3 regions of the Aquimarina sp. I32.4 genome follow, and region 1 is predicted to be linked to each of the others. Evidence: riboswitches for the same ligand, from Rfam matches in the RefSeq annotation. Region 1 holds a riboswitch; each other region holds the start of a gene.
What was found. Region 1 has a riboswitch for cobalamin ahead of CVD18_RS11780 (TonB-dependent siderophore receptor). Riboswitches for the same ligand answer to the same signal wherever they lie in the genome.
Positions count from the first base shown of each region.

Region 2: linked by a shared signal. The riboswitch ahead of CVD18_RS00595 (TonB-dependent receptor) and the one ahead of CVD18_RS11780 (TonB-dependent siderophore receptor) in region 1 are both predicted to bind cobalamin.
Region 3: linked by a shared signal. The riboswitch ahead of CVD18_RS13110 (ferredoxin) and the one ahead of CVD18_RS11780 (TonB-dependent siderophore receptor) in region 1 are both predicted to bind cobalamin.

Region 1 covers NZ_PGUB01000046.1:24,612-30,451, forward strand. The annotation lists gene CVD18_RS11775 (S41 family peptidase) at 1-200, shown strand, start outside; gene CVD18_RS11780 (TonB-dependent siderophore receptor) at 644-2,587, opposite strand; cobalamin riboswitch at 2,666-3,005, opposite strand; gene CVD18_RS11785 (bifunctional adenosylcobinamide kinase/adenosylcobinamide-phosphate guanylyltransferase) at 3,092-3,604, shown strand; gene cobT (nicotinate-nucleotide--dimethylbenzimidazole phosphoribosyltransferase) at 3,610-4,653, shown strand; gene CVD18_RS11795 (hypothetical protein) at 4,721-5,026, shown strand; gene CVD18_RS11800 (adenosylcobinamide-GDP ribazoletransferase) at 5,034-5,798, shown strand; gene cobC (alpha-ribazole phosphatase) at 5,780-5,840, shown strand, end outside.
Region 2 covers NZ_PGUB01000002.1:22,726-28,565, forward strand. The annotation lists gene CVD18_RS00585 (hypothetical protein) at 1-1,123, shown strand, start outside; gene CVD18_RS00590 (hypothetical protein) at 1,129-2,274, shown strand; cobalamin riboswitch at 2,408-2,596, shown strand; gene CVD18_RS00595 (TonB-dependent receptor) at 2,700-5,039, shown strand; gene CVD18_RS00600 (PepSY domain-containing protein) at 5,142-5,840, shown strand, end outside.
Region 3 covers NZ_PGUB01000054.1:21,502-27,341, forward strand. The annotation lists gene CVD18_RS13090 (cobyric acid synthase) at 1-364, shown strand, start outside; gene CVD18_RS13095 (histidinol-phosphate transaminase) at 367-1,389, shown strand; gene cbiB (adenosylcobinamide-phosphate synthase CbiB) at 1,371-2,297, shown strand; gene CVD18_RS13105 (AAA family ATPase) at 2,297-2,821, shown strand; cobalamin riboswitch at 2,915-3,107, shown strand; gene CVD18_RS13110 (ferredoxin) at 3,204-4,025, shown strand; gene CVD18_RS13115 (NAD(P)-dependent oxidoreductase) at 4,015-4,827, shown strand; gene cobA (uroporphyrinogen-III C-methyltransferase) at 4,830-5,549, shown strand; gene CVD18_RS13125 (sirohydrochlorin chelatase) at 5,595-5,840, shown strand, end outside.

The sequences.
Region 1 (5,840 bases):
TTGATGAAGAGTTTTCTAATCTTGGTATTTTGGGAGATCAAAATGAGCCGCTTCTAAGAGCCGCAATTGATAATATCTTAGGTACACGTAGTGCAAAAAGCTATTTTACACAGCAACTAGAATCTGTAGGTAATAGCAAAATGTTCTCTCCTATATATGAACGTATGTATGAAGATTTTAATGTTGATGCTATAGAATAATCATCTAGTTATACCTGTTCTGATTTAAATTTACTCATAAGAAAAATGATGAATTTTTGACTTAGATGAAAAAGAAAACTCAAGCATAGCAGGCCTACGGTCGTGTTTTATTCTGAAATATCAGACAAAAAGGCGCGGTTTTATTGAGTAAATTTAAGTTGGAAATGGTATTAGACTACTAGCATACACTACAAAACAAAAACTCCCAAATTATTCTGTTTGGGAGTTTTTGTTTAACATAACTATACTACCGATCTACATAGTTATACGATTTACACATAAAAATTTCGTATATAGTTTGTTTCTTTTGCACTATATCTGTGTTATAAAATTCAACAATAGCTAAGGCTATTCTTTAATTTTATGCCTTAATCTAACACAAAATAATTCAAACTCTTTATACGAAATTCTTATCCATAACTCGTATTAAACCAATATAACAATTAGAATTTCAAATTAAATCCTATTCTTACATTTCTTCCTTTGGTATTAAACCCTAATATTTCTTGATAATCTTCGTTGGTGATATTACTCATTGTTGCATATACACTCATATTTTTAAGTACCTGATGATTAATATAGAAATCTAACATCCCAAAACTATTCAAAGAAACTCTTGCTGGCTCAAAAGTAACTGGATCTGCATTTGCAAAATCACTATCCCCTCGTTCTGTATTATACTGGTAACTTAAAGAAGTGTACGTCTTTTTTCCTAATTGATACCCAACAGTAGCATTAATCATATGCTTTGGTATTCTTATATTATCGGTTAATCTATCAATATTGGTAAACGTATAGTTTCCTTTTACAGATAATTTATCATCTAAAACAGCAGTAGAGGCTTCTACCTCTACTCCATCTACCTTAATATCATCTGTGGCATTAATATTAGCGAACGTAGCAGAGTCAAAAGTGATAAAATTTTCTGATGTACGATTGAAATACACAACACTCAATAATGTTTTTTTACTATGCGATACTTCTATCCCACCTTCTATCGTAGTACTTTCTTCTGGTTCTAGCTCAGGATTTCCTGAGGAGAAAGCTGTATCATATAACTGAAATAATGAAGGAGTGATATATGCTGTACTATAAGATACTAGACCTTTAATATAATTTTCTCCAAAGGAGTAACTATAAGACGGGTTTACATTATATACCAGCTGAGTATCATAAGCACTATGAATATTTAGTCTTGCTCCTGCATTAACATTAAGCCCAAAACGTGAAGCGTATACCACATTCACATAAGGATCTATAATATCAAACTCTGCATCATTATCACTAATGGTTTCTACCAAATCAGTAGTACCAAAGGGAACGCTCTCAAGATCAAAATCGCTATAAGAACCATTGGCTCCAACAACAGTGTGTAAAAAATAATTAAACGTATATTTATTATATGCATCAAATGTATGCACATCTCCTGTATAAATAGAAGGAAATCCAGATCTTGTAAGATCTCTTTCTAAGGTTGCATAACTATTGGTAAAAGTAAAGCTACCATTAGGGTATTTGATTTCCCAGAAAGAACCTGCGCGCAACTGTTTGCTTTCAAAACGGTTATCTGCATCCACACTAGCTCCTGCATCAAAATCATTTTTATATTGATCCAGATTTCCAAAAATGTGAAATTTGAAATTATCACTCCACTGATATCCTAATTTAGCATATACATTATATTTTGAAAAAGGATCACTCTTTGCATCTGGAACTTCTGCAGCAGACAACCCATCGGTGAATTGGTTTCCAAAACTTGCTAAATAGTTTACTTTTCCTACTGTTCCGTTTATAGAAGCTAGATTTACAAAATCATTAATATCATAATCCTGATCTTCTTGTGATTGATTTGTACCTATACTTGATTGAAAATTAGCAGAAATTTTCTTTTTGCTTTCTGGTTTTGTAATAATATTGATTACCGCAGTAGCCGCACCAGAACCATATAAAGTACTCGACGCTCCTTTTAGGATTTCGATTTCTTGAATCTGACTTACTGACAATAATCTAAGATCGAAGTCTCCAGCAGAAGAAGAAGGATCACTTACTGTTACCCCATCAACTCTAATAACTACCTGTCGGTTTCTCCCCCCTCGAATATAAACCCCCAAATTTTGACCTGCCGCACTACCATTACCATTAATAAATAGTCCAGCTGATCTACTCAATACAGTTGCCACAGATAATCCTTGGCTTTGCTCTAATTCTTTGGCTGTAATCTTAGTAATTACTTTACCACTTTGTTCTCTTTTTAGTTTAAATTTTGAATCAGAGATAACTACCTCATCCAATTCATTTACTCTTTTATCTATCTGGATTTCTTGTCCAAATACAAAAGAAGATCCCAGCATTAGAAATGCTGCTCCAAAAAATGTTTTTTTGTTCATTACTTAAATACTTATTTTTTACAATAGCCGGAAAAAAGTATGTAGTTTACCCATACCCAAACCTTTATCCCGAAAGTTTAGACTATATTGAACTCTGGCAGGTCTCCTGGCTTGCGTTTTGTTGTTGACCTTCCCACTTGATCTGAACTTGTTTCAGATTCTTTTATCATGCTTCAAAAAGATGCCAAAACAAGTTTGACACAAGCAGTGGTTTATTAGGAATAAACAACAAACATCTGTATCGATAACAGACATAACTTACAGTTGCGGGAACAGCTCAGGAATATTAAAACTATATTCAGGTATCAATTACTTATGTAACATCCCTCTTTTATATTTAGTCATCAAATCACCTGATTCCCTTTTAATCTTCAACCTTTTATAAGAAGGTATCAGAACCAAAATTCTGCGCGAATGTATCATATTTTATGGAAAATGAGATTACTTTAACAAATAAATAATGTATTCAACTACCTTTGCCTACTATATAATAAATCAAATCTAATGTTGTATTACATTACAGGAGGAGAACGTTCTGGCAAAAGTAATTATGCTCAAAATCTGGCATTACAATTATCAAGCACTCCTTATTACCTAGCCACTTCACGTATTTGGGATGCTGGTCATAGAGAACGTATAAACAGACATATTGCTGATAGAGACCAGCCATGGACCTCTATAGAAGAAGAAAAAGAAATTTCTAAAGTCATAAAAAACAACAGTGTAGTTGTAATAGATTGCGTTACATTATGGCTTACCAATTTTTTTGTTGACACCAATAATGATGTTGAATTATCTCTATCACAAGCCAAAAAAGAATTTGATAAACTACTTGATATTGATGCCACGATCATCATCATCTCTAATGAAATTGGGATGGGAGTTCATGCTACAACCAAAGTAGGAAGGAAATTTACCGAATTGCAAGGCTGGATGAACCAACATATTGCTCAATATGCCGATAAAGCAGTATTAATGGTCTCTGGCATTCCTGTTCAAATTAAAAACTCTAATTAGTCAAAATGCAAACAAACTTTACGATACAACCATTATCAAATCAAAAACTAGAAAATACTTTAAAAGTCAAAATTGATTCTAAAACAAAACCAATTGGAGCGCTAGGAACTCTAGAGGATATAGCACTGCAAATTGGTATGATACAGAATACAGATTGCCCCAGTTTGAATAATACTTCTATTTTGGTATTTGCAGGGGATCATGGCATTGCTCGTAAAGGAGAAGTAAATCCATATCCACAAGAGGTAACCGCACAAATGGTCTATAATTTTATAAATCAGGGCGCTGCAATCAATGTTTTTTGCAAACAACATGCTATCGATCTCAAAATAGTAGATGCTGGAGTAAATCATACTTTTGAAAACATCTCTGGATTAATAGATGCTAAAATCGATTTTGGCACCAAAAACTATCAGGAACAACCTGCCATGAGTACTTCACAATGTATCTCTGCCATAGAAAAAGGTGCTGACTTAATTGTAAAATCACATGCTGATGGATGTAATACAATAGGTTTTGGAGAAATGGGAATTGGCAACACCTCTTCTGCTTCTTTACTTATGTCATATTTTACAAAAATTCCTATAAAAAATTGTGTTGGTTCTGGTACAGGTCTTGACACTCAGGCTATCAAAAATAAACAACATATCTTATCAGGTGTATATCAGCAATACACACTATCCTCTCCCTTAGAAGCATTAGCCACCTTTGGAGGATTTGAAATAGCTATGATTACAGGAGCAATCCTTAAGGCAGCCGAACTCAAAATGACAATCATTATAGATGGTTTTATTGTTACATCTGCTTTACTAGTAGCGCATGCTATGTACCAAAATGTACTTGATTATTGCATTTTTGCACATGTATCAGAAGAACAAGGACATCAAAAAATGTATGAGTTTTTAAACAAAAAACCTTTGGTTAATTTAGGCATGCGATTAGGAGAAGGAACGGGAGTAGCTGTAGCTTACCCTATCATCGCTTCTGCCGTAGCTTTTCTTAATAATATGGCTAGTTTTGAAAGCGCAGGAGTATCTGGTAATAAGTAATAAAAAAGGGATACGTCTCAGATATAGATTCAGTGATTGGTTTATAAAAAACAAATAATATAAACAGATGAAAAAAGGAGTATTATCTATATGTATTGCTATTATTGGAATATATTTTATCTATTGGTTTAATATTGATTTATACAAAAAATCGGTTATTTTTACAGAACAATCAAACAATACTGCAATATCAAATTCCTATATTTTTAAATTCGCCAAAACCTTTACAATAGCTACCGTTTGTCTTGGTTTATTAAGCCTTTATTTTGGTGTAATTTCTTTTTTAAAGAAAAATAAGGTTGGAGGTATCGGGATTATTTTGGCAGTACTACTTATAATCTGTGCTTTTATCCCCTTTTGGAAACATATATAATTAATAGATGAAAAAAGAGATCCATATTTTCCTAACGGCATTGATGTTTTTTACTCGAATCCCATGCCCAAAATGGGTAAATCATGATCCTGAGTATTTAAAACTCAGTTCCAAATATTTCTCTTTGGTAGGAATTGTTGTAGGCAGTATAGGAGCTTCTGTTTTTTACTTGAGTTCTTTTCTTTTTTCTATAGAAATCTCATTACTACTATCAATATCTACAACAATATATAGCACAGGAGCATTTCATGAAGATGGTTTTGCAGATGTATGTGATGGTTTTGGTGGGGGATGGACAAAAGAGAAGATATTGCTCATTATGAAGGACTCTCGATTAGGAACCTATGGTACTATTGGTCTATTCCTTTTATTAGCATTAAAATTTGCTTCCTTGCAAAATATAGAGGCATTCTACATCCCTCTAGTTATAATAGCAGGGCATAGCACAAGTCGTTTTATTGCAACAACATTACTTTACACACATACGTATGTGAGAGATACAAAAGATAGCAAAGCAAAGCCTGCTGCAAAAAGTATGAATCTATCTTCATTAATTATAAGTGGAGTATGGGGAATACTACCACTATGTTTTTTTAAAAACCCATGGGTATTCATATGCTTAATCCCCATGTATCTCTCAAAAATGTTTTTGGGGTATAAGTTCAAAAAATGGATTGGCGGACAGACAGGTGATTGTGCTGGAGCAGTGCAACAGTTGAGTGAAGTTATTTTTTACCTTACTATCTTAGCACTATGGAAATATATTTGGTAAGACATACAACTCCTAATATAGAAAAAGGGATTTGCTACGGCC
Region 2 (5,840 bases), on a different contig from region 1:
TTTTTACGATGGGACTAATTGGGGATTGTCTGATGGAGCAGACTTAGAGATTACTATTTTAGATACAGATAGTATTAGCCCAATTTTTGTTCAGATTACTAAAAAAAAGAAATTATATAAAAGTTTTAATAAAAATATTGTTTCTCTAATAGATGAAAAAGGAAATGTATTAGTTACAGGATATGAGGATTACAATAGTTTTTCTGGATATAAATTAAACAAAAATGTGGTATTATGTAGTAAGGGAGAAAAAGTAGGAATATATGATCTAGATAAAAAGAAAGAAGTAATACCTACTGTGTATAAGGAAATATTAGACAGATATGATTCGCAAGATAACTTGTTCTTTGTAGTAGAAGATGCTGAAAAAGCAAAAGGACTTATAAATACAGCATATAAAACCATTGTAACTCCTGATAAAAAATGGAAAAGCATTTATATAGAAGAAATGCAAAAAGACGGTAAAGAAATCGATGTAATCCAGCTGAATGATAATAATTATGATGCAACATACATGTATATGGATGGAAAAAAAATGCCTAAACCTGTAGTTGATAGTAATGATGATAGTTTTGAAGATACAATTATAGAAATGGTTGAAGAGGAAGATTATATGTCTAGTGGTGGTCTTAGATGTAAACACAAGGATGAGTTGATTACTACAGAAGAAGGCGTATACCAAATCAAGTCTTGTAAACAAAGTAATACGATTGACCTGCCGAAAGGATATAAAATAGAATCATTATTAAACCCTAAGAAAAACTTAGAATCTGATTTTGCATATATCTCTTACAAAAAGAAAATTGGTATCTACAGTATATTGAGTAAAAAGATAGTGGTTGATGCAAAGTATGATCAGTTAGATAGAATAAAAGATGGATCTTATTTCTTAGGAAAAAAAGGAAAATATGTTGGATTGGAATATCTGTATAAAAATTATGATGGTGAGATAGAGCAACGCACCATAACTCAACCTCTGTTTTTACAAATAGAAAAATCTAAAGAGTTATATAAAACTTTTATCATAAGCTTACCAAAAAATGTAAGAGGATATATGGTAGTAGAGGATAAGAAAACGATCTATTTACCAAAATCTATTAAAGCTAAATATAAAATTCAGTAATTGTAATGATACAACAGTTTTTTGCGACCAGTTTACTTTTATTATGTTGTACCGTTTGGGGACAAGTACCCTATTATAATGGGACAAGTTGGGGGCTGGTTGCAAAAAATGGTAAGATACTAACACAGCCTAGTTATGATAATATACCTAAATATATGGGATCACCCCAAGGGAATGATATTTTTAAAGTAGTGATCAAAGACACTGTTTTTTTGGTAGATGCATATAAAAAAACAATCCTTAACGGATATGATGATTACTCAGTATTACGATATCCATTATTACGAATTAAGAAAGGCAAAAAGTACGGTGTTTATAACCTGAATACTCATACTTGTGTTGTAGCTCCTACATATGATATGTTGAAATCAGATTATACGCTTTCTGATTTTTTATATATAGTAGAACTTAATGGTAAAAAGAGTGTTATAAATAAAGATGGAGCTGTTCTTATACCCTGGGATTCGTATAAAAAAATAGAATCCCAATTATTTGATGGGAAAAAACATATCATCGCTCGGTTTTCTGGAGATAAATTTTTATTGTTTGATATGAATGGCGCTGTAAAAACAGATTATTTTGTATCAGACAACTCTTTTAGTTATATTGGTTTTGGGGATTATAAAAATACTCCATATAAATTACACGCATTAGGTGATAAGAAATACGAAATAAAAGACGTTAGAGCAAGAATCATTTATAAAAAACAAATAGCATCTACTATAGTTCCTGATCGATTATTATACTCACAAAATATTCCATCAGAGCGTATGGCATTGATTTCTGTGTATAAAGAAGGGAATAAGGAAGGTCTGTTTGATTTGGTATATGAAGAGAAAATTACAAAAAAAACGTATGATTCTTTGTATACAGTAAAAGGGGAGTATACCAGTCATACCTTAATCAAAAATGATGGTTTATATGGTATGATATCATATGGTAGAAAAGAGGATGCTGATTATGAAGAGAAACATATTACTACTCATGTTACTCCAATAATATTTTCAAAAATAGAAATACTCGAAGGATATGGAATGTATGCTTTATATGAATTGCCAAACAGATATAAGTGTTTTGGTTATTATGAAGAAGAAGAAGAAAAGATGATACTTTATCTTCCTACAGAAATTCAAAAAAAATACAAGTTATAGCTGTTCTCCTATAGCTATAAAAATGATTTTATAGATTTTTCAATGTATAAATCGGATTTAATAATTAGCCGTTAGTTTCTTGTAATATATAGTTATATCATTTCTAATTGTGTGTACTATAAAATAAAAACTATCTTCGCGCCCGATTCATGGTTTTTTACCTCTGGTAAAAATTAAAAGGGAATTTGGTGAAAATCCAAAACTGTTCCCGCAACTGTAAGACTCATAAAAAGGAGTGTCATAAAACCACTGTAGCAAGGCTATGGGAAGGAGACACATACCGAGCCAAGTCAGGAGACCTGCCATAAATTATTAATCATTATTAACTCTCGGGTAAAGAGTAAGAATAATAATAGCCACCTTCAACAAAGGGGGAGTCTTTATTTATTTCTACAATTTTCCCTGCTTAATCTCAATTTTTTAAAATGAAAAAATTAGTATTATGCAGTGCCTTATTACTATTGGCTATTACTGCCTATGCGCAATCAAGCATTACAATTACAGGAACTGTTAAAGATCAAATTACAGGAAAAGGAATCCCTAATGTATCTATCAGTGTACAAGAAACAAATTTAGGAACAACAACCAATCAAGAAGGAACCTATTCAATCTCATTAGAGAAAGGGGCATATGAGATACTTTTTTCAGCAATGGGCTATCAAAAGAATAGTAAACATATTAGCTTATCTCGAGCAACACACATGTTAGAAGTTACCCTCACAAAAAATATTAATGGATTAGATGAGGTACTCATCGATAGCGATCCTAATAAAATAGGAAAAGAAATATTAAACGTTAATAAGTTAGGGGTTCAAGGTATAGATATTCCTGTAACTGCCTATAGTGTTAATGCAAAGGTTATGGAGCAACGTAATGTTTCTGATTTAGGAGATGCTGTAAAGAGTGCAACAGGAGTACGCCCAATAAACAGGTATGGAGGTTTTCAAACATTCAGAATTCGAGGATTTAATAATTTTGTATTGTTGGTTGATGGAGTCAGAGATGAGAGACACAACCTATCTACCAGTGCCCCTTCAACAAACTTATCCAATGTAGAGCGAATAGAAGTTCTAAAAGGGCCAGCAGGAGTATTGTATGGTCATTCGGCATTGGGAGGGATTATAAATATTGTTCGTAAAAAACCTAGTTATACTCAAAAAGCCAATTTCAAAAGTACCTATGGAAGTTTTGATACCTATAATATCGAAGGAGGTGTCGGAGGTCCGATTTCTGATAAATTGCGATATAGAGTAGATTTAGGGATGACACGTACTAGTGGATGGAGAGATTATGGTGTAGCTACCAACAATGGATCTCTAATGTTAGACTTTACCCCCTCTACAAAAGATGAATTATCTTTTTATTTTCAGACAAATAGTGATGTTTATGATACAGATACAGGTATTCCTGTAGATGAAGACAGTAATGTAATTGAAGGGATGAATCCAGAAACCAGATATAATGACCCGCAAGACCACCTAAAACACAAACGTTTTGATTATCAAATCAAGTATACACATCATTTTAGTGAAGATTTAAAGTTATCTGATCATTTGTCCTATTCAGATGATGATATAGATTATCTGTCTACAGAGTTTTTAGAAGTAAATGAGCGGCAAGATTCTATCACTAGAGCTTTCCCTTTTTATTTTAATCATCAAACCAAAACATTTCAGAACCAGTTGGATTTGAGTTATACTTTCAAAACAGGGGGGATTGAGCATAAAGCTTTATTAGGGAATTCTGTAAGTATTTTGGATCGCAGAACTTTTAGAGGAGAAGTAGTAGGACCTGGAACTTTTACTACTATCTCTGTTCAAAACCCTGTTTTGAATCAAGGGCATATTGAGGCTGTTGATACTAGGGTAGATGTAAAAAAAGAAGTGGTGTATGCATTTTATTTGCAGGATTGGATTAAGATTTCTGATAAATTAAAAGGATTAATAGGACTGCGATATGATAGATTTACAGGAACATATTATAGGGATGCGATCGATAATAATAGGGATTTGATTACTGCTGGAGATCGTACAAAAATACCATCATCGTCATTGTCATATCGTGCAGGGTTGATATACCAACCGATCAAAGATGTAGTAAGTATCTTTGCTTCATATTCTAATTATTTTAAACCTTCAAGAAGAGTAACACCAGACGGTACTGTATTTGATCCAGAAACAGGATTTCAAAATGAATTAGGAGTCAAATTTCAAAAAAATAATAAAATTGCAGCTACAATCTCTGCGTATTATATGTTAAAAAATAATATAGTAGAAAGAACAAGTGTAGATAACTACCAGCAAATAGGTTCTGCTGATTCTAGAGGTATAGAGTTTGATATAGAATCAGAGCCTGTAGCTGGGCTTTATTTTAAATTAGGATATGCTTTTGTAGATGCTAAAATAAGAGATTATGATGAGGCTTTACAAACTGTACCAGCAGGAAATAAATTGCCTTTTGCTCCAGAGAATTCTACTAATTTCTGGGGTAATTATGAGTTTCAAAAAGGTATTATACAAGGTTTAGGAATAGGAGTAGGGATGAATTATGTAGACAAAAACTACACGGATTCTAGCAATACATATGAGTTGCCATCGTATACAACTATAGATGGAGCCCTTTATTATCAAGCAAAAAAAGTAAGAATAGGGTTGAATATCAATAATATTGCTGATGAGCTTTATTTTACAGATGCAATTTACTCAAATCAATTTTTTCCTGGTCAAGGCAGGAATTATAAAGTAAGTCTGTCGTATAAGTTTTAAATATATCTCATAAGGAGAATGCTCTCGTGCTAAATATCATGAGACATTCTCCTTTATATCTATAAAATATGAGGCTGTATAATTTTCAATTTATTTAGATATATGAAAAAAATTATTTCTTTACATCACTGGTTGGGTACCTTTTTTTGTGGGCTTTTCTTACTGTGGTTTTTATCGGGATTTGTGATGATGTATCAAGGATTCCCTTATCTGAGTCAGGCAGAAAGAATAGAGATGCTATCTGGGGGATCAAATAAAGAGTTATTATCTCCTAAAACTGTTTTTGAAAAAGATAGTATTAGTGAAATATTTCAACTTAGAATGAATCATGTTGTTAATCGACCTGTTTTTCATTTGATTACAAGCCAAGGCAAACTTATTTCTAGATATGCAGATAATGGGAAAAAGATAGTTTTAAACAAAGAGCTAGTACAAAAAATAGCAGCACAAAACATACAAACAACAAATAATGCTACGATCCAGAAACTAACAGAACTAGATCAGTGGATACCCAGGACCAAGTATTTACAGCATATGCCTATCTATAAAATTGAGTTTGAAGATAAGAATAACACTTTGGTTTATATCTCATCGATTACAGGAGAATTACTTGCTATAAACACCTATTCAGAAAGATTTTGGTCATGGGTAGGAGCGATCCCACATTGGATTTATTTTAGAGATATCAGGATTCATAATACACTATGGTCACAATTGATAAAATGGTTGGCCGCTCTAGGAACCATTATGGTTATTACAGGAATGGTTACTGGCTTAGTTAGATATAAAAAGAAGCCAAAA
Region 3 (5,840 bases), on a different contig from region 1:
CCCTATCTCTACTATATTAGCAAAAGAAAAAACAACCACACAGTCTAACTTTACATTCAAAAACTCTTCTGAAATTATTACAGGATATGAAATACATATGGGGCAGACAACTATAAAAAAGAAAAGTCCTCTTACCTATATAAAAGATCAACCAGAAGGGTATCTACAAGGAAACTGCTGGGGAACCTATATTCACGGCATCCTAGATCATTCAATAGTAATCGAAGATCTTTTAAAGAATTTTTCTACTACAAAAACATCCTTTGATTATAAAGCATATAAAGAGGATAATTATGATAAATTAGCTACCTTATTAGAAGAAAATATAGATATCAATAGTATAATTTCTAAAATGCACTCTTAATTATGATGTATGGTCATGGCGACGATGGGTATCGATATCCTATAGATTTCAAAGCAAATTTTAGTTCTAATATTTGGTATCAGGGAGTTTCAGAGCAACTAGTATCCCATCTCAAAGAGAAACTACATCTTATTACAAATTATCCAACTCCAAATGCAGATCAACTTACAAAAGAAGTAGCCAATCACCATCAGCTAAACATATCACAAGTCATTATGACCAATGGGGCAACAGAAGCTTTTTATAATATCACACCTCTTTTTGGGGATAAGAAAGTAGCGATAGGTATCCCTACATTTTCTGAGTATGAAGACGCCTGTTTACAAAGTAACATGAAGGTTCAATATTATGATCGTGCTACATTAACCACCACTATTTTTGATGAAGACCTTGTATTTCTTTGTAATCCTAATAATCCAACTGGGTATTGTAATACGGTATCTGAAATACAAAAATTGATCACTTCTTTTCCTCAAACAACATTTGTTGTTGATGAAGCATATATAGATTTCACACATAAAATTACATCTTGTGTTCAGCTCCTTACAAAACATACGAATCTCATTATTGTAAAATCATTAACCAAACTATTTGCCATACCAGGGTTACGATTGGGGTATATATTATGCAATCCAGGAATAGGAAAAAAAATACAGCAAACAAAAATGCCTTGGAGCGTAAACACCTTGGCTATTGAAGCTGGAAAATACATATTCAAAAACTATACAGAATTATCTCCTGATATGGCAACACTACTTACCTATAGTATACAATTGCAACATCAAATTAATACTATCGATGGTTTTACAGTGATACCATCAGAAACCAATTATTTTTTAATAAAATTAGATACCCCCAATGCCACCGCTCTCAAAGATTATTTAGCATATACACATCAATTACTGATTAGAGATGCATCCAATTTTAGAGGATTAGACAATCATTATATTCGTATTGCCAGTCAATGCCCAGAGAAAAATCAATTACTAGTTAATGCATTACAACAATGGAGTATAGTACAGTAATCCTACCCTTGCTCATTGGGTACTTTCTTGATTTGATTCTAGGAGATCCCCGATGGCTCCCCCACCCTATACGATTATTTGGAAATGCTATATCGTATGGAGAAGGACAATTAAACACCTTTCCCTTTACATATCAAAAAGGCAGGTTCCTCACTATTATCTTATTAATAAGTACCTTATTATTTTTTTATATACTGCATATAATTACTTTCCCCTATCCAATAGTATATTATACCTGCACCTCTATATTTGTCTTCTATTCATTAGCAAATAAAAGTTTGATAGATGAGGGAAAAGCTGTTTTTAAAGCACTACGAGAAGGGATTGAATCTGGCAGAAAACGACTGTCATGGATTGTAGGACGAGAAACAGATCAACTGAATCCACAACAGGTAAAAACTGCCGTTTTTGAAACCTTATCAGAAAACCTGAGTGATGGTGTTATTGCTCCTCTTTTTTATTATGCCTTGTTTGGGGTAACAGGAGCTATGATGTACAAAATGATCAATACTTTAGATTCTATGATAGGTTATAAAAATCAGCGTTACTTATATTTTGGAAGATTTGCGGCAAAGCTAGATGATGTTGTAAACTATATCCCTGCAAGGATGACCGCTTTTCTTATGCTATTGGTCACCTTCAAACTGCATAAAATTTCTTTTGTACTACAATATGGCAAACAACACTCTAGCCCTAATGCAGGATATCCCGAAGCGGCATTAGCCGCGATTCTGGATTGCAGATTTGGCGGTCCTAATTACTATCACGGTAAATTAGTAGATAAACCTTACATAGGAACCAATGATAGGATTCTTGCACATGATGAAATAAAAAAAGTAGCCTGGATTAATCAAAAAGTAACCTTTACATTTGTATTTTTTATCTGTACTGTATATTATTTTTTATAATGCACAAAAGACACATTATTACAGGAGCCCCTGGAACAGGAAAAACAAGCTTAATCAATACCTTGCAAAAAGAAGGTTATCTATGTTTTGCCGAAATATCAAGGCAACTAATAATCTCTCAACAAAAAAAGAATAGTGATAAAACTCCTTGGGGTAATCTTTCTGAATTTGCAGATCTCTTGTATAAACAAACTATAGAAGAATTACAGTTCCCTATTAAAAAAAACACTTTTGTTGACCGTGGACTACCAGATATCATTGCTTACCTGCAATCCAAATCGTTTATAATTCCTGAGTATTTAAATAATTTTCCTTATCATAAGCACTATGCAACAACTGTATTTTTACTTCCTCTGTGGAAAGAAATTTATATAAATGACCCTCAACGACCTCAATCTTATCAAGAAGCTTCATGTATTCATAAACATCTCATAAATGTATACCATACACTTGGTTTTACTGTCAAAACACTCCCTAAAACTAATTTAGCAAGACGCGTAGATTATATAAAATCTTTGATTTAAAACTACTTTATATTTTGAGTTTATACACCAGAAAATATAAAATTTGCCTGTAATAAAGAAAGTTACAATAGGTTCCTAAGCAAAATAAAGTATCTTCGCTTCCAAATTTATGGTTCTTTTAGAAATAAAAGATGAAAAGGGAATTTGGTGAAAATCCAAAACTGTTCCCGCAACTGTAATGCGTTTTATAAAAGGTACTATCATCAATGCCACTGTATATGTTTTTATATGGGAAGGCGATAGCACTACGTAAGTCAGGAGACCTGCCATATAAAAACACAAATAGTAACTCTCGGGTAAAGGGTTGGTTATAAAAGAAATTGCGATACCATAGCTATTTCTATTTTGACTTCTTTTTCCTGCTTTTATATTTCTTTTTATTATGGGAAAAAACATAAGCAAAGTACACACCACTTTTCAATTTTGTGATGGCGGCTCGTGCCGAAAGGCAAAAAGTGAAATCGCTATAAGAGAAGCTAGAGCATATATCAGAAACAATGGCTTATGGGATACTACTCATACGATAAAGTCTAGATGTAATGGTAGATGCGAGGATGCCCCTACATGGATTGTACAACCAGGTAATTTTTGGTATAAAAACCTTACTCCTGACAAGGCCGTATCAATTATGAAATCTCATCTTGAGCATAACCAACCAATAGAAGAACATCTACTATACAAAGATGAATGGGCAGAGATAATCACAGATAATGAGCGGGTAATAACCCCTCCCTCTTTTAGACATAAAACAGATCCCGAATTAGGAGAAGTGCTACTTACCAAAGGTTTTGCCTCAGATCAACATATTTATCCTTTGTTTCAATATCTATTTCAAGAACCCAGAGCTATCGCTATACAAACTTACGGTGATGCTTTGGTTGAAATAACAACATCTCATCAGGTTGATTACACCGATGATTATGATATAAAAATCAAAGGGCCTGAACTTCAGTTACAATTAGCTATTGCAGCAATACCCAAGGATATCTCTACTGAAATTGCAGATCGTAAAGTAGGTAATGCAGAAGTTATTTGGCTAAAAAAAAGAACTATCTTTACCAAAGCAATACGGCTTAAAAACAGAAAAGGAAAACATCTGGTTACCATATGGATACGAGAAGAAGATACCACTACATGGCATCATATCCTCAAAATTTATCTATCAATGTCACCAGATCAAATAAGAATTAATAATGAATCCTAGAAAGATAAGTATATTAGGCTGTGGGTGGTTGGGCTTACCTCTAGCTATAGATCGTATCACAAAAGGAGATACAATAAAAGGTTCTACCACTACAGAGGGTAAGATAGAAGTCTTAAAAAAAGAAGGAATTATACCTTCTATTTTGACATTGGGTAAAGCTAATAAAGAGGCATATCAAAATTTTACCTCAGAAAGTGATATTATTATTATTAATTTCCCTCCAAAGAGAGTTCCTAATATTATAGAACTCTATCAGCAGCAGATACAAGATATACTTCCTTTTATTTCTGAGACGCAAAAAATACTTTTTATAAGCTCTACTTCTGTGTATCAGAATACTAATGGAGAAGTTTCTGAAAAACTAGACATTGCTCCAGAAAAAGAGTCAGGAAAAGCCGTCGCTGCAGTAGAAAAGTTGCTCCAAAAACAATTTGGAAATCAAGTAACCATCTTACGACTCAGTGGACTCATAGGAGATGATCGATTACCAGGGCGTTTTCTTGCCAATAAAAAAGACGTACTCAACGGTGATGCTCCTATAAATGTAATTCATAGAGATGATTGTATAGGGCTCATTAATGCTATTATAGAAAAAGGCAGTTGGGGCGAAATCATAAATGGCTGTGCAGACAAACACCCATTACGCAAAGAATATTATACTCTTGCTGCCGACAAAATAGGACTTACACCTCCTAGTTTTATCAAGCAAGATACTATCGCATATAAGATTATATCTAATACTAAAAGTAAAAATTTGTTAGACTATACTTATATTCACCCAGACCCATTAAAACTGATTTGATCATGTACCCTGTTGCAATTGTAGGAGCTGGACCAGGAGATCCAGAACTACTTACCGTAAAAGCATCTCGCCTTATCAAAGAGGCAGATATCATCTTACACGATAATCTCGTATCTGATACGATATTGAATATAAATACAGATGGAGAAAAAATATATGTAGGACGTAAATTTGGAGATACCTCTGACCAGACAGAACGCCAACAAAAAATCAATGATTTACTGTGTATACACCATTTTGAGGGCAAAAGGGTTGTAAGGCTTAAGTCTGGTGATCCTTATGTATACGGGCGAGCAGCAGAAGAGGCTCGGTATCTTACCCAAAAAGAAGTTCCTTTTGAGGTGGTTCCTGGTATTTCTGCAGCACTAGCAGCAGCCAATATTTTTAATATTCCGATTACAGAAAGAAAGAAATCTAACGCTATGCTCATATGCACTGCCCATACGGCAGATTATTCTTTTGAGCAGCTTACTGGTATTGCGCATATGCTCAAAGCTGGCAATACCATTTCTATATACATGGGTCTCAAAAGTCTACATAGGATTATTCCAAAATTGCTAGAGGTTTGTAAAGATGACACTATTCCTGTAAATGCAGCATCCAATGTGTCTCGATCTAATCAGGAAATTATCACAGGTACTCTAGGAAACATACAAGAACAAATTAACAATAGCTCAATACAGATGCCTGTTGTTTTGATCATAGGGGCTGACCCTATATAATATATTGATTTTTGTTATTTTGACAAATAAAAGAACAATAAACAGATGAAAGAAGGAATATTACTTTGTGGACATGGTAGTCGTAGGGAAGCCGCAATTACTTCTTTTAAGCGATTGGTCACTATCCTCAAAGATCGCTATGAGAAAGATTATGACGTTGATTACGGTTTTCTAGAGTTTAATCACCCTACGTATGAAGCCGCAGTAGAACGCATGTATTTGAATGGGATTCGCAAAATATATGCTTTGCCAGTAATTTTGTTTGCTGGATCTCATGCCAAAAATGATATC